4 regions of the Streptomyces sp. NBC_01012 genome follow, and region 1 is predicted to be linked to each of the others. Evidence: riboswitches for the same ligand, from Rfam matches in the RefSeq annotation. Region 1 holds a riboswitch; each other region holds the start of a gene.
The links. A riboswitch is a leader RNA that binds a small molecule or an ion and turns the genes downstream of it on or off. The one in region 1 is predicted to bind cyclic di-AMP.

Region 1 (7,298 bases):
CGCGTACGTATGGGTGGTCGTGATCTCCCCGTACGTCCCCTCGGAGGTGTTGAGGTTGTGGTTGTACGCGTCGGCGCCCGCCGACCTCAACCGGTCGGCCTGGCCCTGCGACAGCAGGCCGAGGCACGCACAGACCTCGACGTCCTCGTGCTGCCCCTTGATCGCCTCGATGGTCTGCGACACCCGGTCGACATCCCGGTCCGTCGGTCCCCGGCCGCTCGCCACCAGACAGACGCGCTTGGCGCCACCGGCCACCCCGGCGGCGGCGGCCTGCGTCGCCTCGTCCGGCTTCAGCCAGGTGTACTTGAGGATTCCGGCCTTGGAGCCGAGCCGCTGCGAGCAGTACGAGCAGTCCTCGGGGCAGAGCCCGGACTTCAGGTTCACCAGATAGTTGAGCTTGACGCGCCGGCCGAACCACTGGCGGCGTACCTTGCCGGCCGCGGCCACCACGTCGAGCAGGTCGTCGTCCGAGGTCGCCAGTACGGCGAGCGCTTCGTCACGGGTCGGCAGTTCGCGCCGCAGCCCCTTGTCCACCAGCGTATTCAGCAGGTCCATGGCGTAGATCCTTACGTACGGCACCACGATCGGCCAAGGAGGAACCGGACAGGAGAGGCGGCCGATGCTGTGTGTATTGCCACACCCTGGCCTGTTGCGCACCCGGTTAGGGTCTGTGAGCTGCCTACAAAAAGGACCCGCTCATGTCCTACGCCCCGTTCGACTGGATCGACGACGAGGCCCGGCGCCGCGCCGACGCGGGGCTCGTACGGGCGCTGCGCCCCCGGCCCGCAGAAACGGAGCTGCTGGATCTCGCGAGCAACGACTATCTGGGGCTGAGCCGGCACCCCGAGGTCACATCGGCCGCCGCCGACGCCGCACTGACCTGGGGCGCGGGCGCCACCGGCTCGCGGCTCGTCACCGGTTCCACCGCACTGCACACCGAACTGGAGCGCGAGCTCGCCGACTTCTGCGGATTCGAGGCGGCCCTGGTGTTCTCGTCCGGCTACGCGGCCAACCTCGCCGCCCTCACCGCGCTCACCGGACACGACGGGCTGATCGTGTCCGACGCGGGCAACCACGCCTCGATCGTCGACGGCTGCCGGCTCGCCCGTGCCGCCACCGCCGTCGTCCCGCACGCGGACCCCGAGGCCGTGCGCGAGATGCTCAGGACGCACGACGGGCGGGCCCTTGCCGTGACCGACTCCGTCTTCTCGGTGGACGGCGACGCGGCCCCGCTGGCCCCACTCGCCGAGGTCTGCCGCGACGCGGGCGCCGCCCTCCTGGTGGACGACGCGCACGGCCTGGGCGTCCTGGGGGAGGGAGGCCGCGGCGCGCTCGCGGCTGCCGGGCTCGCGGGCCGCGAGGGGATCGTCGCCACGCTCACCCTGTCCAAGTCGCTCGGCAGCCAGGGCGGAGCGGTGCTCGGCCCCGACCGGGTCATCCGCCATCTGGTCAACACGGCCCGTACGTTCATCTTCGACACCGGCCTCGCACCGGCGGCGGCCGGCGCGGCGCTCTGTGCCCTGCGTCTGCTGCGCCGCGAGCCCGGACGCGCGGCGAGGGCCGGAGCGGTCGCCACCGAGCTGTACGGCCGGCTGACCGCTGCCGGGCTGAGGGCCGTACGCCCCGACGCCGCCGTGGTGTCGGTCCGCGCGCCCTCGCCGGATTCGGCCGTGCGCTGGGCCGCCGACTGCCGTACGGCGGGTCTCTCGGTGGGATGCTTCCGGCCGCCGTCGGTGCCGGACGGGATCTCGCGGCTGAGGCTGACGGCTCGGGCCGACCTCACTCCGGATCAGATCGGCAGGGCGGTGAACACGGTCGTGGCGACAGCGCCGGAGGCGGTCAGCTGACCGGCCGGCCGTGCAGCCCGGAGACGAAGGATGTCCACGCCCTCGCGGAGAAGCGTAGGGGTGGCAGGCCGACGTCCTTGGAGTCCCGTACGGCGAGCTGATCCTGACCCAGCGGCGCGGTTTCCACGCAGTTGTTCATCCCAGTGCTGCGGCTGCTGCGCCGCCACCGGTGCGCGGGGAGTAAGAGACGGTCGGACATCGTGCCCCCCTCGGGCAGTCTGAAGGTTCCGTCAACCACCGCGTCCTGCCGCGGCGATGAGGTCGAGCGAACGCGCGGGCGACAGCGCGTGAGCCTGCATCGTGCGGAAGGCCGAGCTGTACGCCTCGAGGTCTTCTCCCCGCTCCAGATAGAGGCTACTCGTCAAATGGTCAAGAACGACCACATCTAGATCAGAAGTGTTCGGAAAAGAGAGAATTACGAAAGGCCCTGTGAGGCCGATATAGCTCCCGGCCTCGAACGGGAGCAACTGCAGCGTCACATGCGGTAGTTCTGCCGCCCGAGCCAGATGGCGCAATTGTTCCCCCATCACCCGGGGGCCGCCGACCCCCCGCCGTAACACCGCCTCGTCCAGTACGGCGCTGAGCCGCAGCGGCCTGGGTGCGTGCAGGACGCTCTGCCGGGCGAGCCTGACCTCCACCAGGGAGTCGAGTTGTGCGGGCGGCAGGCCGTCCAGCGTGGACCGGGTCACGGCGCGCGCGTAGTCGGCGGTCTGCAGGAGGCCGGGGACCACCGAGGTCTCGAGTGTGCGGGCGGCGACGGCCTGGGACTCCAGGCTGATGAAGTCGCGGTACTGGGGCGGGATGAGGCCGCGATAGGCGTGCCACCAGCCGCTTCCGCCTCCACCGGCCGAGCCGGCGAGCGACTGGAGCAGCGAGCGCAACTGCCGGTCGTCCACGCCGTAGGCGTCGAGCAGCCGGGTCACATCACCGGGTGTCACCCCGGTCGCCCCCGTCTCGATCCGGCTCACCTTCGACTGGTGCCAGCCCAGCATCCCGGCTGCGTCCCGGCTCGTGAGTCCGGAGGTGTGGCGCAGACCGCGCAGTTCCTCCCCGAGCTTGCGACGGCGTACCGCTGGGCCGTTTCGCATGATGGCGTCCTCTCGTTGTACGAAGAGCCGCCCGCGCGGGTCCGGCTCGGAGAGGGGCCAGTGTTACGCCCGTAAAGGGCTCGGGGGGCATAGTTCACCGTAATGAGCGACAGATATATGCATATCTTCGTGGATCGCCGTCATGGAGGGCGGCACGGGTGGCAGTCTGACGCGAAGCACAACCCAGGCCGGCCACGGGGCGGTCGGGTCGGGAAGGGACGGCGTCGCCATGGCAGACCATCAGGAAGCAACCGTCACTCTGCCGAGCGATCCGGCATCGGTCTCGGCGGCCCGCAGATACGTGGGCCGGGTGCTCGCCGAATGGGGCCTCGCCGAGGACGGCGACACCGCCGACACCATCCGGCTGATCGTCTCGGAGCTCGCGACCAACGCCGTTCAGCACACCTTCGGGCAGTCACCGACCTTCACGGTGGACCTCCGCCTCGACCGGGACGTGGAGTTCTATCTCGGAGTGACGGACAGCCACCCGCGCTGGCCCCAGCGGCTGCCCGCCGCGGTCCGGCAGGACAACGGCCGCGGCATGGTGATCATCCGGGCCCTGGCCAAGGAGCACGGCGGCAGGCTCGGCGTCTGTTCCACCCCGGACGGCGGCAAGACCGTGTCGATCGCCCTGCCCTGGCCGGTTCCCGCGCAGACCTGACACCTCGCGGGGCTCTCAGGGGGCGGTGGCCCGGCCGAAGCCACTGCGCAGCAGTGCCATCAGCGTCGTCGCCGCAGGGGTGTTCCGCTCGCCACGGTGAGCGATGGAGATCGTCCGCCGGAAAGCGGCCGGCTCCAGGCGCCGCACGGCGAGCGGCGCCGGGGATGTCGCGGCCACCATCTCGGGCACCACCGCCATGCCGATCCCGGCGCTGACCAGGGCGCACACCAGTGCGTAGCCGGGCGACTCGCACACCACGGCGGGGGTGGCCCCCGCCTCGGCCAGCGCACGCTCCACCCCGCGCCGTGGCGGATGCCCGGGCGCGCTGCTGATCAGCGGCCGGCCCGCGAGCTCGGCCACGGGCAACGGCCAGCTGTCCTCGGACAACATCTGGCCGGGCGCGGTGACCAGCACCAGCTCCTCGACGAGCAGCGGCTCGGCGAACACCCCCGCGGGCAGCGGCTCGGTGGCCGCGGGCTCGTACGCATGGGTCAGCGCCAGGTCCGCGTCGCCCGCCGCCACGGCGGCGACCCCCGCGGGCGGTTCGTGGTCCGTGACGGCCAGCTCCACATCGGGGTGGGCGCGCCGGAACGCGGTGAGTACCGGCGGCAGCAGATGGATCCCGGCCGTCACGAACGTGCCGACCCGCAGCCGGCCGCCCGAGAGGCCCGCCAGCCCGGCCAGCTCGTGCCGCGCCCGGTCCATCTCGTCCAGCACACGTCTGGCCCTGCCCGCCAGCAGCTCGCCGGCCGCCGTCAGCCGCGCCCCGCGGTGGTGGCGGACCAGGAGCGCGGCTCCGGCCTCCTTCTCCAGCTTGGCCAGCTGCTGCGAGAGTGCGGGCGCGGTGTAACCCAGCCGCGCGGCGGCGCGGGTGATCGAGCCGGCCTCGGACACCGCCACCAGCGCGGCCAGCCGTGTCGGGTCGTACATTAAGCGTTCCTTTTGGCAGACCCACAAGATTGCAAGTACATGCTAGGGGGCCTGGGCAGGCAGGGTGGGCGCATGGACGCACAGCTGCTCGCCTTTGTCGCCGTGGCCGCCGGGATGGTGGCGCTTCCGGGCGCCGACTTCACCGTGGTCGTACGCAACGCGCTGGCGTCCCGAAGGGCCGGGCTCGCCACCGCGCTGGGAGTCGTCGGCGGACTCGTGGTGCATACCGCGCTGGCCGCAGCCGGCCTCGCCGCCGTACTCGTGACGGTGCCCGTCCTGTTCCGCTCCCTCCAACTGCTCGGTGGGACGTACGTCCTCTACCTCGGGATCAGCGGCCTGTGCGCCATGCGGCGACGGGCACGACGGGCGACCGCCGGAGCCGGCACCGAGGCCGAGGACGAGGCCGAGGACAGGACGCAGCCGGGGCTCGGACGTGCGCTGCGCCAGGGCTTCCTGACCAACGCCCTCAATCCGAAGGCGCCGGTGCTCTTCCTCAGCCTGCTGCCCCAGTTCGTCCCCGACGGGGAGCCGCCCCTGCCCAGGACCGTGCTGCTGGCCTCGGTGGTCGTCCTGCTCGGACTCCTCTGGTTCCCGGCCGTGGCCCTGCTGGTGGACCGGCTGGGCCGGTGGCTGCGCCGGCCGCGTACCACCCGTGCGATCGAGGGTGGCAGCGGCACGGCGCTCACCGCGCTGGGGCTTGTGCTGGTCACGGGGCCCCTGCTGCGCTGAACCGGACGAGGAGGGGCGTCAGGCGACCCTCCCGTACAGGACGCTGCTGGACCAGATCTTCTCCAGCCGCACCACGGCGCCGGTCTTCGGCGAGTGCCAGATCTTCCCGCCGCCGGCGTAGATGCCGACGTGGTACACACCGCTGCCGCCATGGAAAAAGACCAGGTCGCCGCGTTTCCGCTGCGACCTGGAGATATGGCGGGTCTTGTTGTACTGCTGCTGTGCGGTGCGGGGTAGTTGTTTGCCGGCCTTCTTGAACGCGTAGAGCGTGAGCCCGGAGCAGTCGAAACGGCTGGGGCCCGTGGCGCCCCATCTGTAGGGCGCGCCCTTCTTCGAAGCGGCGATCTTGAGTGCCTTCGTCGAATGGGCGGCGGCCTCGGCGTCGTTCACGAAACCGGGGGTCATCATGGTGGTGCCCACGGCGAGTGTCAGAACCGAGGCCGTACCCACCCGGGCGAACAGAGACGGGACATGAACCTGCGCAGTCATGCGCAACCCTTCGTCAGCCGCCTGTGAAGGATGACCTGTCGGGTTCGGGCTGGCGAAGTTGCCCGGCCGCGCGGTGCGGCTTCACCCCGAGGGCCGTCCGGATGACCGGGCGGCCCGATGTGCTCGGGTCCTCCACTCCTGCCGATCCACTTCTGTCGACCAGGCATCCGGACAGCGGCAGGACTCGGCGTCCGCCCGGACCGCCCCGCCGCGGTGGCGGGGGCTTGTCGTCCCAGGGATCTTTACGCATGAACTGTCAGATTTCCTCGCTGAACTGGCCATAAGTGAGAGTCGTCACGACTGATCCGATCGGGTGGACGCGGGCGTTCCCGATCCGTGACGGACATGCCTGACCAGCCGCGCACCAGCAGCGGAGCGACAGATTCCGCTCAGTGTCCGCACCAGTCGCGCAAGTTGGGCCGTCCCTCGGCCGGGGGAGCACCTACGCCGATCGAGCGAGGGAAACTCATCGGCCGACCGGGCGTGTCGAAAAGGCGCCGAAACGCGGGTCAGGTGGCCGATTCGGTCGGCGAAGCGCTCAACTCGACGGGGTGGGTGGCACGGCGACCCGCCCGGCGCGACGCTCGCCGTCCAGCGCCCGCAGCGCCCTTGCCAGCGTGTCCGCGTGGATCCGCGACTCACCCCGCTCATGCATCAACACGAGTGCCTCCCGCAGGGCGGTGGCCCGGGACGCGAGGGCCTGGGCCGCCCGGAGCGCCCCGTAGGTGTCGCTGCCTCGGGCCGGGTTGATGCGGCCGAGCTGGTCGAGCACCTCCAGATAGCAGTCGATGAACTCGGCCTCGGCACGGGTCAGCGCGGGGAGCGGCGGGAACTGGGGTGAGAGCATCGGGCGTTCACCTCGCGGGGTGCGGCGGCTGGGACAGTGTGCGGTTCTGCGTGATGTGATCCACCATTCCGAACGCCAGGGCGGCCGGGGCGTCGAGGATGGTGTCCCGTTCGATGGCTGCGCCGATCTCCTGTGCGGCACGCCCCGTGTGGTGCGCCAGCATCGTGACGAGCAGCTCCCGCTCCCGCTCCAACTCGCGTGCCTGGATGTCGAGATCGGACGGCTGGCCCTGCATCGGCTCGTCCAGGGCGGGTTGCTGGATGACTACCCGGGCGCCGGGCAGGGCATGTCGGCGTCCGGGCGCGCCTGCCGCGAGCAGCACCGCCGCACTTGAGCTCGCCTGGCCGAGGCAGAAGGTCTCCACGTCGCAGGTGAGGAAACGCATCGTGTCGTAGACCGCCGTCATCGCCCTGAAGGTGCCGCCCGGTGAGTTGATGTAGAGGGACAGGGGCCGGTCGGGCTCCGCGTGCTCCAGGTACATGAACTGCGCGATCAGGTCGCTCGCCGCGGTGTCGTCGACGGGTGTGCCGAGAAAGACGATCCGCTCGGACAGCAGCTTCGAATACGGATCCACGCTCCGGGACCCGTAGGCGGTGCGCTCGGTGAACTCGGGCAGGACGTAGCGGGCGGCGGGACGGAACATGGCGGTGCCTCTCCTCGGATCGCAGCGAATCGGCGTACGTACAAAATGTACAGGACGTACAGGA
Region 2 (7,298 bases), 2.4 Mb from region 1:
AGTCGTACTCCGCCAGCCCCAGTGCCATCGCGGCGATCGTGGTGACCGTCCCCGCCAGGCCGACGAGCGTCGCCGCCGACGAGATCGGCACACTCTCCTCGGCCAGATCCAGGGCGGCACCGATGTCCGCACGGATCGCGGCGATCCGGTCGGGCGTGGGCGGGTCCACCACGGCCCCGTCCACGACGAGGTGACGCTCGGTCATGCGTACACAGCCGATGTCCACGGAGCGGGCCGCGAGGACCCGGTCGTCACCGACGACGAACTCCGTTGAGCCCCCGCCGATGTCCACGACGAGATACGGCTTCTCCAGGTGGTCCGCGCCCACCAGTTCCTTCGTCGCGCCGTCGAAGGAGAGCTGCGCCTCCTGGTCGCCCGTGACGACCTCGGGTTCGACGCCCAGGACGTCCAGGACGCCGCGGACGAACGTGTCGCTGTTCTCCGCGTCGCGGGAGGCGGACGTGGCCACGAAGCGGATCCGCTCGGCACCGAGCTCCTCGATCCGTGCCGCGTACTCACGGCAGGCCTCCAGGGTGCGCTCGATCGCCTCGGGGGCCAGCCGGCCCGTCCGGTCGACGCCCTGGCCGAGCCGGACGATCCGCATCCGCCGGTCGAGCTCGTCGAACTCCCCGGTCGCGGGGTCCACGTCGGCGACGAGCAGACGGATGGAGTTGGTACCGCAGTCGATGGCGGCAACGCGGGTCATGGGACTCCTGTGAGTTGTACGTGTACCGCGCGGGCGGGTCAGGACGCGTCGGGCTCGGCGCCGGAGCCGCACGGATTGACGCAGGGGCCCTTCGCCCACCACTGCGGCAGCATCGCGATGGCCTCGTCGCCCAGCGGGTTGACCCCGGGCCCCGCCGCCAGCGAGTGGCCGACCAGGACGTGCAGGCACTTCACACGGTCCGGCATGCCGCCGGCGCTCGGGAAGCCCGCCAGGACCTCGATGGCGTCACGGCGCGCGATGTAGTCCTCGTGCGCGGCACGGTAGGCGGCGGCCAGCTCCGGGTCCGTCGTGAGGCGCTCGGTCATCTCCTTCATGACGCCGTTGGCCTCCAGCGTGCCGATCGCGGACGCGGCACGCGGGCACGTCAGGTAGTACGTCGTCGGGAACGGCGTGCCGTCCTCCAGACGGGGCTGCGTCTCGACCACGTCCGGGTTACCGCAGGGGCAGCGGTGCGCGATGGCGCGCAGACCGCGCGGCGGCCGGCCGAGCTGGAGCTCGAACGCGGCGATGTCCTCGGCGGTCGGCTCGGTGGATTCGGTCTGCGGAGGGGGCGTGTCCATGCCTGCCTTGAATGTCATCGGTCGGACTGTATGAATCGGTACGGGGTCGGGACCCGGCGCGGGCACGGGGTCATTCACGGTCCGCGCTGTCCACGCCGTCCCAGAGGTTCGAGTGCCAGGGCCGGTCCGTGGCCCCCGGCTCACCCTTACGCGCCTCTGCGGCGTCCGGGTCGACCACCGTATATCCGGTCTCGCCGGGCAGCACGTAGTGCAGATGCTGGCGAGCGAGACGCCGGATGTACGCGTCGTCCTTGAGCCGCGCCTTCTCGTCGCGCAGCTCCTCGGTCCGCTCGTGCGCCTGCCGGGAGAGCCTCTCCTGGTCCGCGATCTGGTCGCGCTGGGAGATGTACTGCCGCATGGGGTACGCGAGGGCGACCACCAGGGAGCAGACGATCAGCGCCAGGAACGCCGCACGCCCGGTGAGCCTGGAGCGCCGGGCCTGACGGCGGCTCTGGGACCGGTAGACACGGGCCGCCGTCTGCTCACCGAGCAGTCGCAGCCTGGTCGCGGTGGAGAACCGGTCGCGGTCCTTCCCGGCCATGTCTCACGCCTCCCCGTTACGCACGTCCGTCCCCGCACACGGTACGGGACCGGATGCGGGGACGGACGGAGGCTGGTGCTCCGGACTCGGGCCGTCAGCCCTCGTAGCGGAACCGCGGGAACGCCGAACGACCGGCGTACACCGCTGCGTCGTCGAGGATCTCCTCGATACGCAGCAGCTGGTTGTACTTGGCGACGCGGTCCGAGCGGGCCGGGGCGCCGGTCTTGATCTGGCCGCAGTTCACGGCGACGGCGAGGTCGGCGATGGTGACGTCCTCGGTCTCACCGGAGCGGTGGGACATCATGCACTTGAAGCCGTTGCGCTGGGCCAGCTCGACGGCGTCCAGGGTCTCGGTCAGCGAACCGATCTGGTTGACCTTCACGAGCAGGGCGTTGGCCGAGCCCTCCTCGATGCCGCGCGACAGGCGCTCGGGGTTGGTGACGAACAGGTCGTCACCGACGATCTGCACCTGGGAGCCCAGCCGGTCGGTGATGACCTTCCAGCCGGCCCAGTCGTCCTCGTACAGCGGGTCCTCGATGGAGACCAGCGGGTACGCGGAGACGAGCTCCTCGTAGTACTCGGTCATCTCGGCGGCCGAGCGGGACTTGCCCTCGAACTCGTAGACGCCGTCCTTGTAGAACTCCGACGCGGCGACGTCGAGCGCGAGCGCGATGTCGCGGCCCGGGACGTAACCGGCCTCCTTGACGGCCTCGAGGATGAGGTCGAGGGCGGCGCGGTTCGACTCGAGGTTCGGGGCGAAGCCGCCCTCGTCACCGAGACCGGTGGACAGGCCCTTGGTCTTCAGGACCTTCTTCAGCGTGTGGTAGACCTCCGCGCCCCAGCGCAGGGCCTCGGAGAAGGACTCGGCGCCGATCGGCGCGATCATGAACTCCTGGATGTCCACGTTGGAGTCGGCGTGCGAGCCGCCGTTCAGGATGTTCATCATCGGAACGGGCAGCAGGTGCGCGTTCGGGCCGCCGAGGTAGCGGAACAGCGGGAGGTCGGACGCCTCGGACGCGGCGTGCGCCACGGCCAGCGAGACACCGAGGATGGCGTTGGCGCCGAGGGAGCCCTTGTTCTCGGTCGCGTCCAGGTCGAACATCGCCTGGTCGATGAGACGCTGCTCGGTGGCGTCATAGCCGACGAGCTCCGGGCCGATCTGCTCGATCACGGCGAGGACGGCCTTCTCGACGCCCTTGCCCTGGTAGCGGTTGGGGTCACCGTCGCGAAGCTCAATGGCCTCGAACGCACCGGTGGAGGCGCCGGACGGAACAGCAGCACGTCCCGTGCTGCCGTCGTCGAGGCCAACCTCGACCTCGACCGTGGGGTTACCCCGGGAGTCGAGGATTTCCCTGGCTACGACGACGTCGATGGACGGCACGAGGCATCTCCTTCTGGGATCTGACACTGGTTGTGCAGGGTCACTGTGGCCTTGCGCCACGAGCCTAACCGGCTCATGGCGCTCCGTCGGCCGTGCGCCCGTCTCCTGGGACGAAAAAGGACCCAAGGATCCACATTTCGGGCAAAGCTCAAAAAATTCTACGGCGAGCGACCGTCGGCCCGGCGTGCGGGGGGTCAGCACGCCGGGCCGGGTCTCCGGGGCAGGAGGAGCACCCCGGGCTGTTTCCGGCTCCTTCAGATGGAGCCGCTCGCCTACTTCAGGTGGAGCTGCTGCCCCGGGAAGATCAGGTCGGCGTCGTCGACGATGTCGTCGTTCAGCTTGAAGAGCTTCTCCCAGCCGCCGTCGACCTTCTTCGCTTCGGCGATCTTGCTCAGGGTGTCGCCGGCCTTCACCTTGTACTCGCCGTCACCCTTCTCGACCTTGTCGCCGGTCGGCGTGGTGACGGTCTTCTCGGGCGCGGTGCGCTTCTCGCTGCGCGTGGTGGGCTGCTCGGTCGTGCGCTCCTGGGTGGCCTGCGGGTCCGTGTCGCCGTTCTTCGCGGAGGAGCCGGTGTCGACGCCCGGGTCCACACCGTCGTTCGTCAGCCCGCCGGCTCCGGCGCAGGACCAGGCACCCGGGCCCTGGATGTCGAGGAGCTTCTCGGCCGCGGCTATCTGCTGGTCCTTGGTGGCCAGGTCGGCGCGGGCGGCGTACTGCGTACCGCCGGCGGCGGCCCAGCTGGACTGCGAGAACTGCAGACCGCCGTAGTAACCGTTGCCGGTGTTGATGGACCAGTCGCCACCCGACTCGCACTGGGCGACGGCGTCCCAGGTGTCGACGGAAGCGGCGGAGGCGCCGGTCGCGCCCATCAGCGGGACGGCGACAGCGGCACCGGCGACACCGGCCAGGGTGGCGACACGGACGGCCTTGGACGGGCGGCGGTGCTTGCCCTTGCTGGAAAGCAGCATGGTTCTCCTCACCGACGCCTACGAGGTGAGCTGTCGGGTTCGGGCTGTGAGTGTGCCCGGTCGCCCTACTCGCGGACGACTTCACCCCTAGCCGCACTCCGCCCGTCCTCCGACGGCCGAGTCCGGCGCTTACCTGGGTCCCCCGCTCCTGCCTACGGCGCTTTACGCGTCGGTTCCCTTCGGCCGACGGCAGGATTCGGCGTGACGGTCGAAGGTGCCCGCGGTGCGAGCGGCTCCGACCGTAAACACACGCAACCCTCACATTCAAAGATGGACATAACGACCAATCAGCCCGTACCGGTCCGGCCAGGCGGATCATTTTCGCAGGTCGGAGCCGAAATGGACGGACCGGACGGACCGGGCGCACCGGTTGAAGCAAAGAGACCCATGTCTCACTTACGCATAAGTGGACATAGGTCTCTGAACTACCCCTGGTTTCGGGGTGTTTTCCCGCTTTTGATCAGTTGAGGCCGAGGAGGTCCAGGCTCTGTCCCGGAAGGATCAGGTCCGGGTCCGAGCCCAGCTCGTCCTTGTTGGCCTCGTAGAGCGCCGTCCAGCCGCCGGAGAGGTCCTGCGCCTCGGCGATGGCCCACAGGTTGTCGCCCTCGCGGACGGTGTACGTCCCCTCGGCGTCCTGACGCGCGTCGGACTCGCCGCGCGAGGCGTGCCGGCCGGACTCCCGCCCGTCGCCCCGCTCCGCGCCCGCCTCGGGCGCCGGGGTGCCGCGGTGCTTGCCGGCCTTCGCCCCGTCGCCCTTCGAGGCGCCGGAGGAGCCGGTGGCCCCGGGGGACGGGGTCGCGGACGCCGAGGCGCCCGCTCCGTCACCCTTGTCCGAGCCGCTGTCCTCGTCCGTCGCGTCGCCGGAAGCGTCCTTGCCCGCCTCGTCCTTCGCGTCGGAGCTGTCCGAGTCGCCGGAACCGCCCTTCTCGTCCGACGGATCCGCGGATTCCGCCGGGTCCGTCGCCTCGGACGAGGGGGTTTCGGACGGGGTCGCCGTGTCCGAGGGGTCGGCGGAGGCCTCGTCGCCCGGGTCCACGCCCGGCAGCGCCCCGTCCAGGGCGAGCCCGGAGATCACCGCGCAGCTGGCCCACGCCTGCGGGCCCTTGTCCTCCAGCACCTTCTCGGCGACCGCGATCTGCTGCGAGCGGCTGGCGAGGTCGGCGCGGCGCGCGTACTCCCCACCGCCGTAGTCCGACCAGGTGTCCTGCGTGAACTGCAGACCGCCGTAGCGGCCGTTGCCGAGGTCGGCACTCCACACGCCGCCGCTCTCGCATTCGGCGACCCGGTCCCAGGTCGACGCGTCAGCGGCCTGAGCGCCACCGGCGCTGAGGAGCGGGATGGCAATCGCCGACCCTGTGACGCCTGCGGCGACGACGATGGCGGGTGCCTGGCGAGGGCGGCGGTGTCTGCCGGTCGCGGAGCCCATGGGATTGCCTTCCGTGTGACTGACATGTGACGGGTGAGTCGAACCGTGAACCTAGCCGTACTCGAACGTGTGTCACAAGTCGATGCAGCGGAGATCACGCCGAAGTCACAGAGTTGACCGATTGTCACCTTTCTCGATCCGATCCCCGGGAGCGAACTCGACGGGAAGTGTGCGCAGTCCACGCATGATGAGCCCGCCGCGCCAGCGCAAATCGGCAGGTTCCGCAGCGAGCCGCAGGTCGGGGAGGCGTCCGAGCAGCGTCGCCAGGGCTGCCTGCCCCTCCAGCCGGGCCAGCGGCGCCCCCAGGCAGTAGTGGATGCCGTGCCCGTATCCGAGGTGCTGATTGTCACTCCGCGCAAGGTCCAGGGTGTCCGCATCCTGGAATCGCTCCGGGTCCCGGTCGGCGGCGGCCAGCACCACGAGGACGGGGTCCCCGGCCGCGATGTCCTGCCCTCCCAGCGTCACGGGTTCGGTGGCGTAACGCCAGGTCGCGAGCTCCACCGGACCGTCGTAGCGCAGCAGCTCCTCGATGCCGGTGGCGAGCAGCCCGGTCTCCCCCGCGGCCAGCGAACGCTCCAGGCGCTCACGCGGCGAGGGGTTGCGCAGCAGCGCGTACGTGCCGTTGCCGATGAGGTTCACCGTCGTCTCGAAGCCGGCGAAAAGGAGGATGAAGGCCATCGCCGCCGCCTCGTTCTCGCTGAGGTGCTCCCCGTGGTCGCTCGTCCGGATCAGTCCGGAGATCAGGTCGTCGCCGGGATTCTCCCTTTTACGGTGGATGAGTTCGGCGAGATAGCCGCGCATCTTCTTGACCGACCTGGCCACCCCGCCACGCGGCCCGCCGCCGTGCCGGATCATCATGCCGGCCCAGTCGCGGAAGTCGTCCTGGTCCTCGCGGTCCACGCCCAGCAGGTCACAGATCGCGTAGATGGGCAGGGGGAACGCGAAGTCATGGATGAGGTCCGCCTTCCCCTCCTCGATGAACGAGTCGATGAGGCGGTCCGTCAGCTCCTGCACGCGCGGCGCGAACTCCGCGACCCGGCGCGGGGTGAACGCCTTGGACACGAGCCGGCGCAGCCGGGTGTGGTCGGGCGGGTCGATGTTCAGCAGATGCGTCATCAGCTCCGCCTTGCGCTCGCCCGGAATGCCCGTCTTGCCCTTGGCGTTCGCGGAGCCCGCGTGGTGAGCCGGGTTCTTGGAGAGCCGGGTGTCGGCGAGTGCCTGCCTGGCATCGGCGTAACGGGTCACCAGCCAGGCCTCCACACCGCTCGGCAACTGGGTGCGGTGCACGGGGCTGTGCTCGCGGAGCCAGGCGTAGGCGGGGTACGGGTCGGTGGCGAACTCCCAGGTGAAGAGCTCGGGGGCGGGCGGGGGTGGGGTTCCGGGGTCGGGTGCGGGGGTCTTCCCGGGGCAGCCGTTCACTCCTCGACGCCGTCGGAAGCGGTCCCGGGACCGTCGAGGCCCTCGGCCGTCCGGATCGCGTCCCGGTAGGCGCGGGCGGCCTCCCGCAGAGCGGCCTCGGGGTCGGTGCCGTCCCGCTCGGCCTGTACGGCGATGGCGAGCAGCTGGTGGCCGACGCCCTCGCCTTCCGGGAGCGGGGCGTCGAGGTCGGCCGTACGCACCCTGCTGCCGAGCTTGGCGGCGAGCGCGAGACCGGGCTGGCCGATCGGCACCCCGTCGGTGACCGACGCGCGCTGC
Region 3 (7,298 bases), 3.4 Mb from region 1:
CGACGCGAGCTCGCTCAAGGGCAAGCTCAACGACGCGATGGTCGAGAGCGTACGGAGCGCCGCGGGCCGCAACGAGATGTACACGGTGCCGATCAGCGCGACCAACGGTGTCCTCTACTACCGCACGGACCTGTTCAAGAAGGCCGGTCTCGGGGAGCCGGACACCTGGGACGCCTTCTACGAGGCCGCGGCGAAGCTGACGAACCGGAAGAAGAACCAGTTCGGCTACACCATCCGCGGTGGCCCGGGTTCGATCGCCCAGGCGCTGGACGCGATGTACGGGCAGTCGGGCATCGACTCCTTCTGGGACGACTCGGGGAAGAAGACCACGGTCAACGACCCGAAGAACGTCGCGGCGCTGGAGAAGTACGCCGGCCTGTACCGGAAGACCACCCCGGAGGCCGACCTCAACAACGACTTCACCAAGATGGTCGCCCAGTTCGACTCCGGCAGCATCGCCATGCTCAACCACAACCTGGGGTCCTACCAGGACCATGTGGTTTCGCTGGGCGGCGACACGTTCCGCGGGATCCCGCAGCCCGAACTGGCCGACGGGACCCGGGTGATGGTCTCCAACCCGGTCTCCGGCCTCGGTCTGCTCAAGTCCTCCGAGAACAAGGCGGCGGCCTGGAAGTTCATCGAGTTCGCGGCCTCGCACGCGTCGAACTCCAAGTTCAGCGAGTCCGCGGGCCTGATCCCGGCCAACAAGGAGGCCGCCGAGGACCCCTGGCTCGACGAGTCGGAGACCACGCAGCTCGGCGCCGAGGCGCTGTTCTCGGGCGACACCACGATCGTCCAGCTTCCCTACTACCTGCCCGACTGGAACACCCTGTCCAAGGCCGACAGCGAATCGGGCTTCCAGAAGGTGCTGCTCGGGAAGATGAGCGCCAAGGACTTCCTGGACACGTTCGCCGAAGACCTCGACGAGGCCCAGGCGGAGTGGAAGGAGCAGCAGGGCTGACGGATCGGGAGGCGCGCCCTCCCCTCAGTCCAGGCCCTCCTCCCGCAACTCGTACATCAGGAGGAACGTCCGGTAGGTGTCCGCGGACACGTCCATGCAGACGTCCGGCCGGTTGGTCAGCGTCGACGTGTTGTCGAGTGCCTTTCGGCAGGCGGCCACGGTCTCGGCCTCGGACGGGATGTTCGAGATGAACGCGGCGATGAGCAGGACCACCGCGAGGACGACCACACCGATACGGATGCGCATGGTCTCCCAACGACCGCGCGGCCGGGCCGGTCACTCGGGTCGGTCAGCCGGGTCGGTCACAGGCCGGCCGGACGGGCCGGGCGCTCCGGCCGGGTACGGCTTGCCGCCCGGTCATTCGTGGTCGTCGGGGACCGGCGGCAGGTCGGGCTCGACGAACAGGCCCGCGTACTGCGGAGTGGGCAGCGGCGCCGCGGTGCCCGTGTCGGCGGTCGTGACGGCGGACGTGCCGTCGGAGCGCCGCTGGGTCGTGCGGGCAGACGTGTCGGTCATCTCGGGTGTCCTGTACGTAGGTGTGTGGTGAGAGCCCAGTGACCGAGGTGCCGCGACAGAAGCCGGACCGGTCCCGACCGGTAGGGCGAAGAAACGCCGCTACCGGTGCCGCGCCGCTCCGGGGGCGTCCGGATCATCGTGCGGTGCATGCAGACTGTAACCCTCCCAGCACGGCTTTCCCTCGGTATTGCGCGCCCGGCGTGACGGCCGTCGGTGCGCAGAGGGCCCGATGTTCTGGTTTGCGCCCATGTGCCTGACAATTTTCCGGAATGCGGGCCGAGTTGGCGCGTCGTGTCGAGGTCGGAGGGCTGCCGGGCCTGGAGCGAGGCGGGGGCCGCGGACCGTATTGGTCGGAGCGCCGTCCCGGATGGCGTAGAGTTGTCATCACAACGGCGCGGGGTGGAGCAGCTCGGTAGCTCGCTGGGCTCATAACCCAGAGGTCGCAGGTTCAAATCCTGTCCCCGCTACTGAAGACAGAGGCCCGGATCCTTTCGAGGATCCGGGCCTCTGTCGTATGCCGTCGTCCGGCTACGGCGCCTACGGCCAGGAGGCGTACGGGCGCGGCGGCCGGTCTGGCGGCGGGTGACGACGCGGTGCAGGACAGCGCGCGACGGCACAGCGAGTGGCTGTCGGTGACCATGGAGGTCACGCGGGCGCATGTGACCGGCATCGCGGAGATGTACGTCGCCGATTCCCGCTTCGGGAGGAACTACGATCGCCACGGGGACGGAACCGCCGTCTTCGTACGGGACGCACTGACGCTCTACGCGCAGCGCCGGCTCTCCGACCGACCACCGGGGGACGGGGCTCGGCGCGCTCCTCCCTTTGGCCGATGGCGATGCGTCGTTCGGCGCGGCTCCGGCCGGCCTGGGTGGGGCGCGGTACCGTCCGCACCCGTGGGCGGAGCGGGCAGGAGCGAACAGGTGGGGAAGCGGGACGAACGGCGGGGCGGCACGGTCGGGAACTCCCGTTCCCGGCGGTTCGTGCGGGTGCTGCCCGTCCTGATGATCTGCGCCGGTGTGATCTTCGACTTCGCGACGCCGACCGAGGTCACCGCCGTACCGCTCTTCGCCGCGGCCCCGCTGATCGCCGCCCCCTTCTTCTCGCCGGGCGGCACCGCGCGTATCGGCATGGCAGCGACCCTCGTGGTGCTGGTCATCCGGATCTCGTCCGGCGCGCTCGGCGAGGTCGTGCCGCTCACCGACCTCTTCACCCTGGTCACCGTCTCCGTGCTGTCCCTTCTCATCAACCGCGTCGTGCGCCGTATGAACGAGCAGCTGGCCTCGGCCAGGGTCATCGCGGAGACCGCGATGCGCGCGGTGCTCCCGAGGCCCGAGGACCGGGTCGGCGGGCTGCTGGTCGCGGCGCGGTACGAGGCGGCCCAGGCGGACGAGTTCGTCGGCGGCGACCTGTACGCCGTCGCGGACACGCCGTTCGGGGTGCGCCTGGTCCTCGGGGACGTACGGGGCAAGGGGCTGGACGCCGTAGGCGCGGTGGCCGTCGTGATCGGGGCGTTCCGGGAGGCCGCCGAGCGGGATCTGTCGCTCGAAGCGGTGGTCCAGCGGCTGGAGCGGGCGCTGGAGCGTGAGGGCTCGCGGCGGGGAGGCTTCGACACGGTGGAGGGGTTCGTCACCGCCGTCATCGCGGAGATCCCGTCCGGATCCCAGACGCTGCGGGTCATCAACCGCGGGCATCCCGAGCCCCTCGTGCTGCACGGGGACGGGGCGCTCGACGTGCTGACGCCGTCGGCGCCCGCGCTGCCGCTCGGGATGGGGCTCGGCACCTGGACCGACCGGGCGGACGAGTGGACCCTGCCGGCCGGGTCGATGTTCCTGGCGTTCACCGACGGGCTCTCCGAGGCGCGGAACACGAAAGGCGTCTTCTACGACCCGGCGGCCCGGCTGCGCGGCCGGCTGTTCCCCGGGCCCGACGAACTGCTGTCCGCGCTCACCGACGACGTACGGCTGCACACCGGGGGAAGGTCGACGGACGACCTGGCGCTCCTCGCGGTCGGCCGTCCCGCGCACGGTCAGCAGGAGCGGCGGACGACGGTGAAGATCGTGGGGCGGGACGGTGGATGACCCGTCGCGACGGTGTGTAGCCGAAGAACCTCGCTCCGCATAACATTTGACGCACCGTCAGAAACTGTCGGGCGGATGAAGCGCACTCAAGTCGCCCGTTTGCACCCGGTTGACCCCTTAAAGTCCAGGCCGGAGTCCTGACTGATCTATGGGAACAGCTTGGAATCGGACCCGGGTGTCTATTAACGTTCGATAACGCAGCGCGGTTGTACCTGCCGCCGCCAGAGGTGGCACCGCGCGCAGCGCCGAATTCCGCAAGGGAACCGGGGAACCACCTACATGGGGTGAATCGGACACCTGTGTCTCGCGAGAGGCGAAGGGGCCCGTAGGAGACCTTCCTGCTCCGAACCCGTCAGCTAACCCGGTAGGCGAGAAGGAAGGAAAGGAGCGCGCCCACGTGGCGTCCAACAAGCCTGCCCCCGAGGCCCCGTCACCCTTCAGGACCGACAGCTTCGGTGATGAGGACAGGACATGGGAGGAATGGAACCCCGACGAGGAGTCCATCCGTCCCGTACGCGGTCGGCATCGCGTGGCCAAGCAGCGAGGTCTCGCCCGTAGCTCCACCGTCCTCGGCGTCGGCGTCATCGCGGCAGTCGGTGCGGGTGGCATGGCCACCGCGCAGAGCAAGCCGCCGGTCTCCATCTCTCTTCCCGATTCCATCGTGGACAACCTCCCCGACGCCAAGTCCCTTCCCGGCGTCGGCGCGTTCATGTCCCACGACTCCTCCGCGGACCAGGAGGCGGTCGCCGAGACCGCAGCCCCGCTGACCAGCGCGGGCATCACCGCAGCCGAGGCCGACCAGGGCGCCACCGACGCAGGCGAGGCGCTTCGCGCCCGTATCCTCCAGCAGGCCGAGCAGCAGCAGGCCGGGGCCGACGCGGAGGCCAGGGCCGCCCAGGAGAAGGCGGCCGAAGAGGCCGCAGCGGCCGAGGCGGCGAAGCAGCAGAGCGAGGCCGAGGCGAAGGCCGCCGCGAAGAAGAAGGCGGCCGAAGAGGCGGCGAAGAAGAAGGCAGAGGCCGAGCGCCTCGCCAAGCTCGCCGCCAGCTACGCCATTCCGACCTCCTCGTACACCATCACCTCGACGTTCGGCGAGGCCGGCTCGATGTGGTCGTCCGGCTATCACACCGGGCTGGACTTCGCGGCTCCGACCGGTACGCCGGTCAAGGCCGTGCACGGCGGCACCGTGAAGTCGGCCGGCTGGTCCGGCGCGTACGGCTACCGCACGGTCCTGGAGCTCGATGACGGCACGGAGATCTGGTACTGCCACCAGTCCTCGATGGACGTCACCGCCGGGCAGAAGGTCACCACGGGCGACACCATCGGCCGTGTCGGCGCCACGGGCAACGTGACCGGCCCGCACCTCCACCTGGAGGTCCACACCCCGGACGGCTCCGGCATCGACCCGATGAGCTGGCTGCGCAGCAAGGGCCTCACGGTCTGACCTCGGCGGGAGAGCCTGCTCGACCGCGCCGGTGACCGGCGCACCGTAACCCCGGCGGCCCTGACGCACGACCCCCCGACGTCAGGGCCGTCGGCCTGCCCGGATCGGCCTGCCCGGATCGTGAGGCGCCGACGACCGGGTGACGGGACCAGGCGTCGGCCTGACGGGCCGGGTGCGCCCTGACGGGCCGGGTGCGTCCTGACGGGCCCGGTGCGGCCCGCGCATCCGGAATAGCCGCTTCGGTCAACTGGTTGTCGCGGGGTATGACATCTCTGCGCCCGCTCGGTACCTCGAGCCTCCAGGTCTTCCCCCTCTCCCTCGGCGGCAACGTCTTCGGCTGGACGGCCGACGAGAGGCAGACCTTCGCCGTCCTCGACGCGTACACGGCGGCCGGCGGCAACTTCATCGACACCGCCGACTCGTACAGCGCCTGGATCCCCGGCAACCAGGGTGGTGAGTCGGAGACGCTCATCGGCAAGTGGCTGGCGGCCCGTGCCCGCCGCGACGATGTCGTCATCGCCACCAAGGTCAGCGGCCACCCCGACTTCAAGGGACTGTCGGCCACCAACATCAAGGCGGCGGCCGAGGCCTCGCTGCGCCGGCTCGGCACGGACCACATCGACCTCTACTACACGCACCACGACGACGAGAGCGTCCCTGTCGAGGAGATCATCACCGCGCTCGACCAGCTGGTGAAGGCCGGCACCGTGCGGGAGATCGCCGCCTCCAACATCAGCCCCGAGCGGCTCCAGGCCTCCCTGGACTTCTCCGAGCGCGAGGGCCTGGCGCGTTACGTCGCCCTGCAGCCGAACTACAACCTCGTCTCGCGCGACACCTACGAGGGCGCGCTCCAGGACACGGCGGCCGGCGCCGGTCTTGCCGGGGTCCCCTACTTCGCGCTCGCCTCGGGCTTCCTCACCGGCAAGTACCGGCCGGGGACGTCGGTCGAGAGCGCCCGGGCGGAGGGGGCGCGCAAGCACCTGGAGACCGAACGCGGACGCAAGGTGCTGGCGGCGCTCGACAGGATCGCGCAGGAGCACGACGCGGAGATCGCCACGGTCGCGCTCGCGTGGCTGCTCTCCCGGCCGACCGTCGTCGCGCCGATCGCGTCCGCGCGTACGGTCGAACAGCTGCCCGCGCTCGTCGCGGTGGCCGACCTCCGGCTGACCGAGCAGGAGCTGGCGGAGCTCACCGAGGCGTCCGCCTGACACGCTGGGGGCTTGAGGCCCTGAGGGCCCTGACGTCCTGGCACGCTGACGCTCCGACGTCCTGATGGATGCCGTGACGCCCTCCAGGTCCCGGCCCGGATGGTCTCAGGTGGGCGGGCCTGCGTGCCGCCCGCCGTCCTCCAGATACGGGTTGGGCCCGCCGTAGTGCCGGTGCGGCGCCGGGAGGTGCTGCGGCGGCGGGCCGCCGTAGGGGAGCTGACGGGGGAACGGGGGCGGTGGAGGCCGGTGGAGGCGCAGTCGGCCCGTCGCATGGGCCGCATACGCCAGGGCCGGCCTCGCGATGTCCCGGCGGTGCCACAGATGGTGCAGCAACTCCTGCTCGCGGAGGGCGAAGTCCTCTCCCGCACCGTCACGGCGGGCCCTCCGGCGCAGCATGGCCAGGGACGTCGCGAACGACTCGTACTCAGCGACGGCGCGGGCCGCGGCCCTGCCCCGGGCACGGTCCGGGTGGCTGTTCCAGTGCCTGGCCATGTCGCGGGCCATGCCCCGCGCCCTCATCGAGGCCAGCGCGAGCGGCTCCTCAGGGGCCAGCCAGCCGGCTGCCGCGTACACCGGCAGCTCGGTGGAGAGCGTGCGCAGCTCCCGGCGGCGCGCCCAGATCGCCAGCCAGGTCACCAGCCCGAAGCACGGCACCATGAACGCCCCGTACACCGCGTAGAAGCCGTACGGTCCGAACGACGACGAGCCGTTCCACAGGGCGTGCATGCCCATGGCGAGGACGAGTCCGAGCAGGGGCACGAGGACACGGCGCACCCGGTGACGCGCGCCGCCGAGCGCGGCGATGCCGAAGCCGATGCCGGAGAGCACCGTGAACAAGGGGTGCGCGAACGGCGACATCACCACGCGGACGAAGAACGTCCCCGCCGTGACGGAGACGAGGCCCGTGGTGCCGAGCTGCTGGTCCTCGCCGAAAGCGTTGCCCAGATAGAGGATGTTCTCGGTGAAGGCGAAGCCGGTCGCGGTGAAACCGGCGACCACGATGCCGTCGACGATCCCGCCGAACTGCCGTCTGCGGAAGAGGAAGATCAGCAGAACCGCGATGGCCTTCGCGCTCTCCTCGACGACCGGCG
Region 4 (7,298 bases), 5.3 Mb from region 1:
GCCCCCGTCCAGATGGCGGTACTCGCTCCCGATGGTCACCACGAGTCGTTCGGGCAGGCCGAGCGCAGGGTAGCGGCCCTCGGTGATCACCCGGCGGGCCGCCTCGGCGGAGGGCACCCCTGCCGCGTGGAGGGTGTGGGCGCGCTCCCGTACGTATGCGAGGTAGGCCATGTGCTCGCGCACCCCGGCGGGATCGAGCACCGGTCCGTGGCCCGGCACGATCACCTCGGCGCCGGTGGCCAGGACGCGCTCGCAGGCATCGATCACATTGCTCAGGGGGCCCGCCCAGTGCACGGGATGGTCCCCGGGCTGCTGCGGGGACGAGGAGAAGATGACGTCTCCGCTGAACACGGTGCGCTGCGCGGGCAGATACACCATCAGGTCGCCCGCCGTGTGCGCGGGCGGCAGGGACGACAGCTGGACCGCGTACTCCCCCAGGGTCAGTTCGAGCTCACCGGTGAAGTAGGTCGTCGGCCGCACAGCCTCGGTGCCCGACCAGTCGAAGCCACCGAAGTGACGGCCGAGGTACGCACCGAGGGGGGTGGAGGGATCACTTCCGGCCACCAGCGCGTGCTGTTGCTGCGGGGTCGGGTCGTAGTGGATGTGCTCCAGCGCCTCGCGGGTCGCGATGATCTCCGCATCGGGGAGCACTCCCGCACCCCAGAAGTGGTCACCGTTGGCGTGGGTGACGATCACACGGTCGACGCTCACCCCGTCGGGCAGCCGCTTCTGGCTCTCCACCAAGAACTGTCCGGCCAGCAGCGTGTCGTAGGGGGTGTCGATCCACAGCGCGCCGCGCGGTGCCACGAGGAGACCGCAGTTGGCCAGGCCCCAGCCCCGTTTCGGCGGTAGCCAGGCATACAGGCCCCTACCGAGGTCGACGATGTCCCCACCCGTGATCGACATGGGGCGATTATGCCGACCTCGATCCGGGCACGCGTTCGAACTCGGCCAATATGCGCTCCCGGTGACGCAAAATCGCCCCTACCTCGGGCCAGCCCTCGCCGGTCGGTGACCGTCCGAGGTTGCCGCACATCGGGCCCACAGGAGATTTTCCACCTGATGTACGGGATTTCGACCGTCAGGAACGGGCCACGCCACGGATACCCACACAGCCGCGACAGAACCGGATCGGGCCGGCTACCCACCGAGCATGGCTGAAAATCGATGCCGCTTACGTGTCGGCCGCGGGGCTGCGGGAGCAGGTGCTTGCGGCCGGGGTCCGCTGGGCCTGCCGCGCCATCTGACCGGTCGGTGGCGCTGGACGCGGCCGAGGGGTCCGAACGCCGTCACGACACGCCGCGCACCGGGCCGATACGAGCGGCCCGGTGCGCGGTGGGGTGAGCGTGGAGGTCAGGCCTCCTCTTCGAAGTGGGCGTCCAGCGCCTCGTCGAGCTCGGCCGTCCACACCTTGAGGTCGCTCCGGGCCCCGGCCTCGACCTCGGCGTTGAACCAGCGGCGGCTCGACAGGTGGACCGTCACGGTGAACCGGCGTCCGAAGCGGCCGGTCTTGACCTCGACCGCGCCGATCTCGGCCCAGTCGAACTCCGCCTCCTGGTCGTCGAGCCGGAAGCGGACACCTTCGGCGTCCACTCTGATGGATCCGCGCCGGTCGCTGACCTCGAAGACGGGGCCGTCCTCGCCATCGGCACCTCCGCGCGACGCCTCGGACTCGGACTCAGCCTCAGTGGCTGCCTCGTCGTCCGACGAGGCAGCTGAACCCTCCGTGGCCGCGTCGCCTGCCTGGCTCGTGTCGCCGTCTCGGCTCGTGTCGCTGTCCTGGCTCTTGACGCTGTCCTTGCTCGCGTCGCCGTCGTCCGCCCCGGAACCGTCCACGGATCCGTCAGCCGCCTCCGTGGCGAGCGCGTCCGAGACCGCGGCCTCTCCGGTCCCCTCAGCCTCCCCTGTCGTCTCCTCAAGCCGCTGGGACGTCCCCTCCTCGGCTTCCGGCTCCGCCTCCGTCCGCGCGGGGGCAGGGGCCGTCAGGCCGGGGATGTACGCCGGGTCAGTGCCCGCGGCGAACTCTGGCTTGGTGTTCGAATCTATGCGCTGCTCCACGGCGGGCAGTATGGACGACGAACCTGTACGAGACCAGTCAACCGGGCCCCGCCCGGCCTGTCGGCGGGTCGCGGCCCGGCCGTGACACCGCCGTACGGAGCACCCGGACCCGGCAGGCACCGGAAAACGGACGACGGGTGGTGCGGGCTCCGCCGAACCCGCACCACCCGTCACTTCTGTCCCTCTGTCACACACCCGTGCGCCAGCGGTCCCGCCTCAGCAGGACTCAGTAGGCCCCGAAGACGTTGTCGATCGAGCCGTACCTGTCCGCTGCGTAGTTGCACGCGGCCGTGATGTTGGCGACCGGGTCGTAGCTGTCCATCGACGTACCGTCCACGTGGTACGCCTGGAAGGTCGGGTCGATGACCTGCAGCAGGCCCTTGGACGGGATGCCCGCAGCGGCGTTCGAGTCCCAGTTGTTGATGGCCTGGGGGTTGCCCGCCGACTCGCGGATGATGTTGCGGTGGATGCCCTCGTAGCTGCCGGGGATGCCGTGCTCGGCCATGACGGCGAGCGACTCCTTGATCCAGCCGTCGAGGTCGTCGGTGTACGAGACCGGCTCGGCGGCGGGCGTGCCCTCCGCGGCGAGGTTGGTGCTCGTACGCTCCGAGCGGTCGGCGCGGTCAGCGCTCTGCTCGGCACGGTCGGACGAAGCAGAGGCCTTGGATTCGGCCTTGGGGGCCTTGTCCGCCTTGTCGGATGACTTGTTCTCGGCCTTGGCACCAATGGTCAGCTTCAGACCGGGGTGAATCAGGTCGGGGTTTCCGCCGACAGCCTTCTGGTTCTCCTCGTACAGCGCCTTCCAGCCACCGCTCACGGAATGCTCGCGGGCGATCTTCGCAAGGGTGTCACCCAAGATCACGGAATACGTGGCGGACTCGGACTTCTTCGCTGCAATTCCCTTGCCGTTCACGGCAGTCGACGTCGCCGCCTTTTCCACGGCGGTCGGCTGTGCCGGGGCGGCGAAGGCGCCGGTCGCACCGATCACGGGGAGGGCCAGAGCGGCTCCGCCCGTGCTCACGGCGATGATGCCGCGGGTGAGCGAACTGGTCCTGGAACGACGGTGCTTAGCGATTTCGGGCATGCTGAATTCCTCTCCGTCGCCTACGAAGTGAGCTGTCGGGTTCGGGCTGGAGATGCCCGGCCGCATACGAATGCGACTTCACCCCGAGCCGCTCCGGAAACCGGATCGGCGCTTACTTGGGTCCCCCGCTCCTGCCGTACGAGAAGTGGTCGGGTAACCGGACGGCGGCAGGATTCGGCGTTCCGCCCGGAGTGATGGCGACCGTAGGCGAGAAATAGGGAAAGGAACAAGCCTGGTGCGGTGATCACAATTCATTCGCAAGATCGATTCTCGGGAATTCATGTAATCCACCCCACACAGCGCCGCCCATTCCTCTTGGCACAGAAGGGAACCGACCGCCGCGCTCCTGCGTCCGGGGCACATAAGGTGACCCTGGTCACTGAGTCCGATTCGGGCGATTTGCGCCCGAGCGAAGGCCTCAGGTCACACGAAATGGCCTTTTATGGATTACGGGATCAATTCCAAAAAGCGGCTCAAAACGGGCATACGACTCATGAATGACGCCTTCGGGCATACCGAGAGCGTTCGCGTGGAACCGATCCGCCTATGACGCAAAGCCCTCACCCCTCGGCCCCTCGGATCACCGTCCTGCCCGTTCAGCCCGGGGATCCGCCCTTCCGGGTCGTGGAGATCGACGGCGAGGTGGTCGGAAGCGCCACGGCCATGACGGACGTGCTCATCGCAGCCGCCGCGGCCGGCATCACGGTCGATGACCTCGACGACCCCGCGACCGTCCGGTGGGTGGGCGGAGGCAAGCTCAGCTGGAAGCCGCACTGAGAGGAGGAGGCAGCGGCGGCCGGGGCATACGCGCCGTCGGCCGCCACGGGAAGCCGGCCGCCCCGAAGGGCGGCCGCCGCACGAAGCAGCCACGACGAAAAGCGGTCCGGCGCGACAACGCGCCGGACCGCTTCTGTTGTGCGCCCGGTGTCAGCCCTCGATCCGGATGGCCAGCGCCGGGCAGACGGCCGCGGCCTGCTGGACGTCGTCGGCCCGGGCCGGGGCCGGTGCGGGGTCCAGCAGGACGGCGATGCCGTCGTCGTCCTGGTCGAACACGTCATCGGCGGCGACCACGCACTGCCCGGATGCCACGCACTTGTCCTGGTCGAGGGTCACTTTCATGAGCACTCCTTCGTCGTCGGTGTCGTTGTGCGTCGGGTGCGGCGGCCAGGGATCACCACGCCACGGGCAGTTCGTGGACGCCGTAGACCGACCCGTCGTGCTTGAAGGGGAGGTCCTCGATGCGGGCGTCCAGGCGCAGGGTGGGGATACGGCGGTACAGGGTGCTGTAGACGACCTGGAGCTCCAGCCGGGCCAGCGGCTGGCCGACGCACTGATGGACGCCGAAGCCGAAGGCCACATGACGCCGTGCGTCGCGCGTGAGGTCCAGACGGTCAGGATCGGCGAAGACCTCGGGGTCACGGTTGCCGATGTCGTTCGGCACGATGATCCCCTCACCCGCCCGGATGACCTCGCCGGCGATCTCGATGTCCTCCAGAGCAACGCGGCGACGCCCGGTGTGAGTGATGTTGAGATAGCGCAACAGCTCCTCGACGGCGCCGGCGACCACCTTGGGGTCCTCGGTCTCGCGCAGCAGGGCGAGCTGGTCGGGGTGTTCGAGCAGCGCGAGGGTGCCCAGGGCGATCATGTTCGCGGTGGTCTCGTGACCGGCGAGCAGCAGGAGTACGCCCATCTCCGCCGCTTCCCGGCGGGACAGCTCCTCGGCCCCCACCCGGGTGCCGAGCCCTGACAGGAGGTCGTCCGCGGGACGGGCGATCTTGTGCCCCATCAGCTCGTCCAGATAACCGATCAGATTGCCGTGGGCCGCGGCCCGCACCTCGGGATCCGCTGTGCGCCGGATGAGGGTGCCGCTGTTCTCCTGGAAGAAGTCATGGTCGGCGTAGGGCACTCCGAGCAGTTCACAGATGACGAGCGAGGGAACCGGGAGGGCGAACGCCTGGACGAGATCGGCCCTCGGCGGCCCGGACAGCATGGTGTCGATCAGCCCGTCCACGATCTTCTGGACCGCGGGGCGCATCGCCTCGACCCGCTTGATCGTGAACGGAGCTGTCACCATCCGCCGCTGCCGCGCGTGTTCGGGATCATCCATCAGGATGAAGCTGAAGCCGACCCCTCTGAGCGGCGCCTGAGCGGGATAACCGGGCCGGGTGATGTCGGCGCTGACCCTCGGGTCGGAGAGGAGGGTGCGCTGATCCGCGTAACGCGTCACCAGCCATGGTGTGCTCCCGTCCCACAGGCGGGCCTTCCTGAGCGGCCCCTGTTCCTGCTCGGCCTTCAGGCCGGGCGGCGGGTCGAAGGGGCAGCCCGCCGCCCTGTCCATCGGGAATTCCACAGCAGAGGGCACGGGCGCACCGTCCGTGTGTGCGGTACTGGTGGTGGTCATCGGTTCCTCACTTCGTCGTGCGGTGGGGGACGAGCCAGGCGGGGCGGCGTCAGCGGCAGGCCGTGACGGGTGCCGTCCAGAGCCCGACGACGGCGTCTATCAGACCGGTGGCGGTGTCATGCCAGTTCGCGCGAGGGGTCGAGGAGTTGTCGGCGAGTGCGCGTTCACGCTCCGCACAGGTGTGGATGATCAGGTTGCGCGACATGACGGCGCGCTCCACGTGGACGTCGGCAGGCAAGTCGGGCAGGCAGCGGTTCAGCCCTTCGAGCACCTGCAGCGTGGGCGGACAGGCCAGCGACTCCTCGGCCATGATGTCCCGCAGCGCCGGATCGGTCATGGCCTGGGCGCAGAACCGCGCGAACCAGGTGGGGCTGCCGAGTCCGGCCAGGTGTTCGGTGGTGGGCCGCACCAGGCAGCCCACCCACTCCCCTATGTTTGTGGGGTCTTCGACTCCGGCCAGGAGACGGGCGCGGGCCTCCTCGATCTGCCGGCTGTGCTTGCGGGCGATGGCGCGCACCAGGTCGGCCTTCGTGCCGAAGTGATAACCGACCGCCGCGTTGTTGCCCTGTTGTGCGGCCTCGCTGACCCGGCGGTTGGACACCGCGTAGACGCCTCGCTCGGCGAACAGTCGTTCCGCCGCGTTCAGGATCAGTTCCCTGGTCCCGCCGACCTGTTCGGTCCGCACCATCCGTTCCATCCGACATCTCCTCGGTCGAGGGCGTCCCGGAGCGTCCAGGAGAATCCAGCACCGGCGAGTCGGTCAAGCGACTGATTTAAAGATGGCCGAGATGGGTGCAGGGCCACCGCAGGAGGCCCTCCGAGCCACCGCGGACCCCGTCCCACCTGCCACGATCGGAGTGCGGACGGCGGAAGATCCACCTCCGCTCCCAGCCGTCCGGCACGGCCCGATGCGGCCGGGAGCCGGGCGGTACGACTCCGGCGTCTACCTGGAATTGGCGCAAAGGCACCGAGGCGGACAGCCGCACCCGGCGCATTCGGAAGAGTTGACCAGCAGGCAGTACCTGCAAGGAAAATGGACAATAAACCTTGCAAATGCAAGAGATTAATGTCTATCATGCGGCACATGCAGACCTACACCATCGGGCAGGCGGCGCGTCTTCTCGGCGTGAGCCCGGACACCGCCCGTCGCTGGGCCGATGCCGGGCGGGTCAGGACCCATCGCGACGAGAGCGGGCGCCGCCTCATCGACGGCGGCGATCTGGCCGCGTTCTCCACCGAGGTCGCCCAGACAGGACCGGGCGAGGAACCGGCCCCCTACACCTCGGCGCGCAACGCCTTCCCCGGCATCGTCACCGCGGTGAAGCTGGGTGATGTGGCCGCCCAGGTCGAGATCCAGGCCGGCCCGCACCGGCTCGTCTCGCTGCTGACCCGGGAGGCCGTGGAGGAGCTGGGACTCGAGGTCGGCATGCAGGCCACCGCCCGCGTGAAGTCGACCAACGTACACATCGACCGCACCTGACGCGGCGCCCGCCGCTCGCCGGCCGGCCCACACACACCCGTCAGTCCATCAGCCCGGCGGCGACGGCGGCCCCCAGTTCCCAGCACGCCTCGGTGTCGGCCTTGCCCGGCTCCCCGGTGACGGTCACGGCGTCGGCCGCGCGGCGCCAACCGAGGCCCGTCGTGATCGTCTCGATGCCCCGTACGGCGCCGGTGACATCACTGCCGCCGTGCACGTAGTAACCGAAGGAACGGCCCGACGTCTCGTCCAGGCACGGGTAGTAGACCTGGTCGAAG

Region 2: it holds a riboswitch for cyclic di-AMP, as region 1 does, so the genes downstream of both, OG623_RS20855 (transglycosylase family protein) here and OG623_RS31205 (C40 family peptidase) in region 1, are expected to answer to the same signal.
Region 3: it holds a riboswitch for cyclic di-AMP, as region 1 does, so the genes downstream of both, OG623_RS15955 (M23 family metallopeptidase) here and OG623_RS31205 (C40 family peptidase) in region 1, are expected to answer to the same signal.
Region 4: it holds a riboswitch for cyclic di-AMP, as region 1 does, so the genes downstream of both, OG623_RS07240 (transglycosylase SLT domain-containing protein) here and OG623_RS31205 (C40 family peptidase) in region 1, are expected to answer to the same signal.

Annotation. Positions count from the first base shown of each region.
Region 1 is NZ_CP108688.1:6,968,573-6,975,870, forward strand. It holds gene bioB (biotin synthase BioB) at 1-555, opposite strand, end outside; gene OG623_RS31175 (8-amino-7-oxononanoate synthase) at 699-1,847, shown strand; gene OG623_RS31180 (DUF397 domain-containing protein) at 1,840-2,046, opposite strand; gene OG623_RS31185 (helix-turn-helix domain-containing protein) at 2,078-2,935, opposite strand; gene OG623_RS31190 (ATP-binding protein) at 3,165-3,596, shown strand; gene OG623_RS31195 (LysR family transcriptional regulator) at 3,612-4,526, opposite strand; gene OG623_RS31200 (LysE family translocator) at 4,599-5,255, shown strand; gene OG623_RS31205 (C40 family peptidase) at 5,274-5,744, opposite strand; cyclic di-AMP (ydaO/yuaA leader) riboswitch at 5,748-5,920, opposite strand; gene OG623_RS31210 (hypothetical protein) at 6,283-6,591, opposite strand; gene OG623_RS31215 (ATP-dependent Clp protease proteolytic subunit) at 6,599-7,234, opposite strand.
Region 2 is NZ_CP108688.1:4,608,279-4,615,576, reverse strand. It holds gene OG623_RS20875 (exopolyphosphatase) at 1-706, opposite strand, end outside; gene OG623_RS20870 (DUF501 domain-containing protein) at 745-1,287, opposite strand; gene OG623_RS20865 (septum formation initiator family protein) at 1,358-1,828, opposite strand; gene eno (phosphopyruvate hydratase) at 1,923-3,209, opposite strand; gene OG623_RS20855 (transglycosylase family protein) at 3,482-4,177, opposite strand; cyclic di-AMP (ydaO/yuaA leader) riboswitch at 4,178-4,347, opposite strand; gene OG623_RS20850 (transglycosylase family protein) at 4,638-5,603, opposite strand; gene OG623_RS20845 (cytochrome P450) at 5,709-7,022, opposite strand; gene OG623_RS20840 (nucleoside triphosphate pyrophosphohydrolase) at 7,019-7,298, opposite strand, start outside.
Region 3 is NZ_CP108688.1:3,554,235-3,561,532, reverse strand. It holds gene OG623_RS15985 (ABC transporter substrate-binding protein) at 1-961, shown strand, start outside; gene OG623_RS15980 (hypothetical protein) at 986-1,207, opposite strand; gene OG623_RS15975 (hypothetical protein) at 1,319-1,477, opposite strand; tRNA gene OG623_RS15970 (tRNA-Met) at 1,871-1,944, shown strand; partial or broken gene OG623_RS15965 (TipAS antibiotic-recognition domain-containing protein) at 1,906-2,232, shown strand; gene OG623_RS15960 (PP2C family protein-serine/threonine phosphatase) at 2,401-3,558, shown strand; cyclic di-AMP (ydaO/yuaA leader) riboswitch at 3,792-3,944, shown strand; gene OG623_RS15955 (M23 family metallopeptidase) at 3,956-4,999, shown strand; gene OG623_RS15950 (aldo/keto reductase) at 5,263-6,207, shown strand; gene OG623_RS15945 (PrsW family intramembrane metalloprotease) at 6,313-7,298, opposite strand, start outside.
Region 4 is NZ_CP108688.1:1,669,110-1,676,407, forward strand. It holds gene OG623_RS07230 (MBL fold metallo-hydrolase) at 1-906, opposite strand, end outside; gene OG623_RS07235 (hypothetical protein) at 1,354-2,058, opposite strand; gene OG623_RS07240 (transglycosylase SLT domain-containing protein) at 2,285-3,142, opposite strand; cyclic di-AMP (ydaO/yuaA leader) riboswitch at 3,147-3,332, opposite strand; gene OG623_RS07245 (hypothetical protein) at 3,689-3,919, shown strand; gene OG623_RS07250 (ferredoxin) at 4,070-4,261, opposite strand; gene OG623_RS07255 (cytochrome P450) at 4,314-5,543, opposite strand; gene OG623_RS07260 (TetR/AcrR family transcriptional regulator) at 5,593-6,240, opposite strand; gene OG623_RS07265 (molybdopterin-binding protein) at 6,628-7,023, shown strand; gene OG623_RS07270 (flavodoxin family protein) at 7,064-7,298, opposite strand, start outside.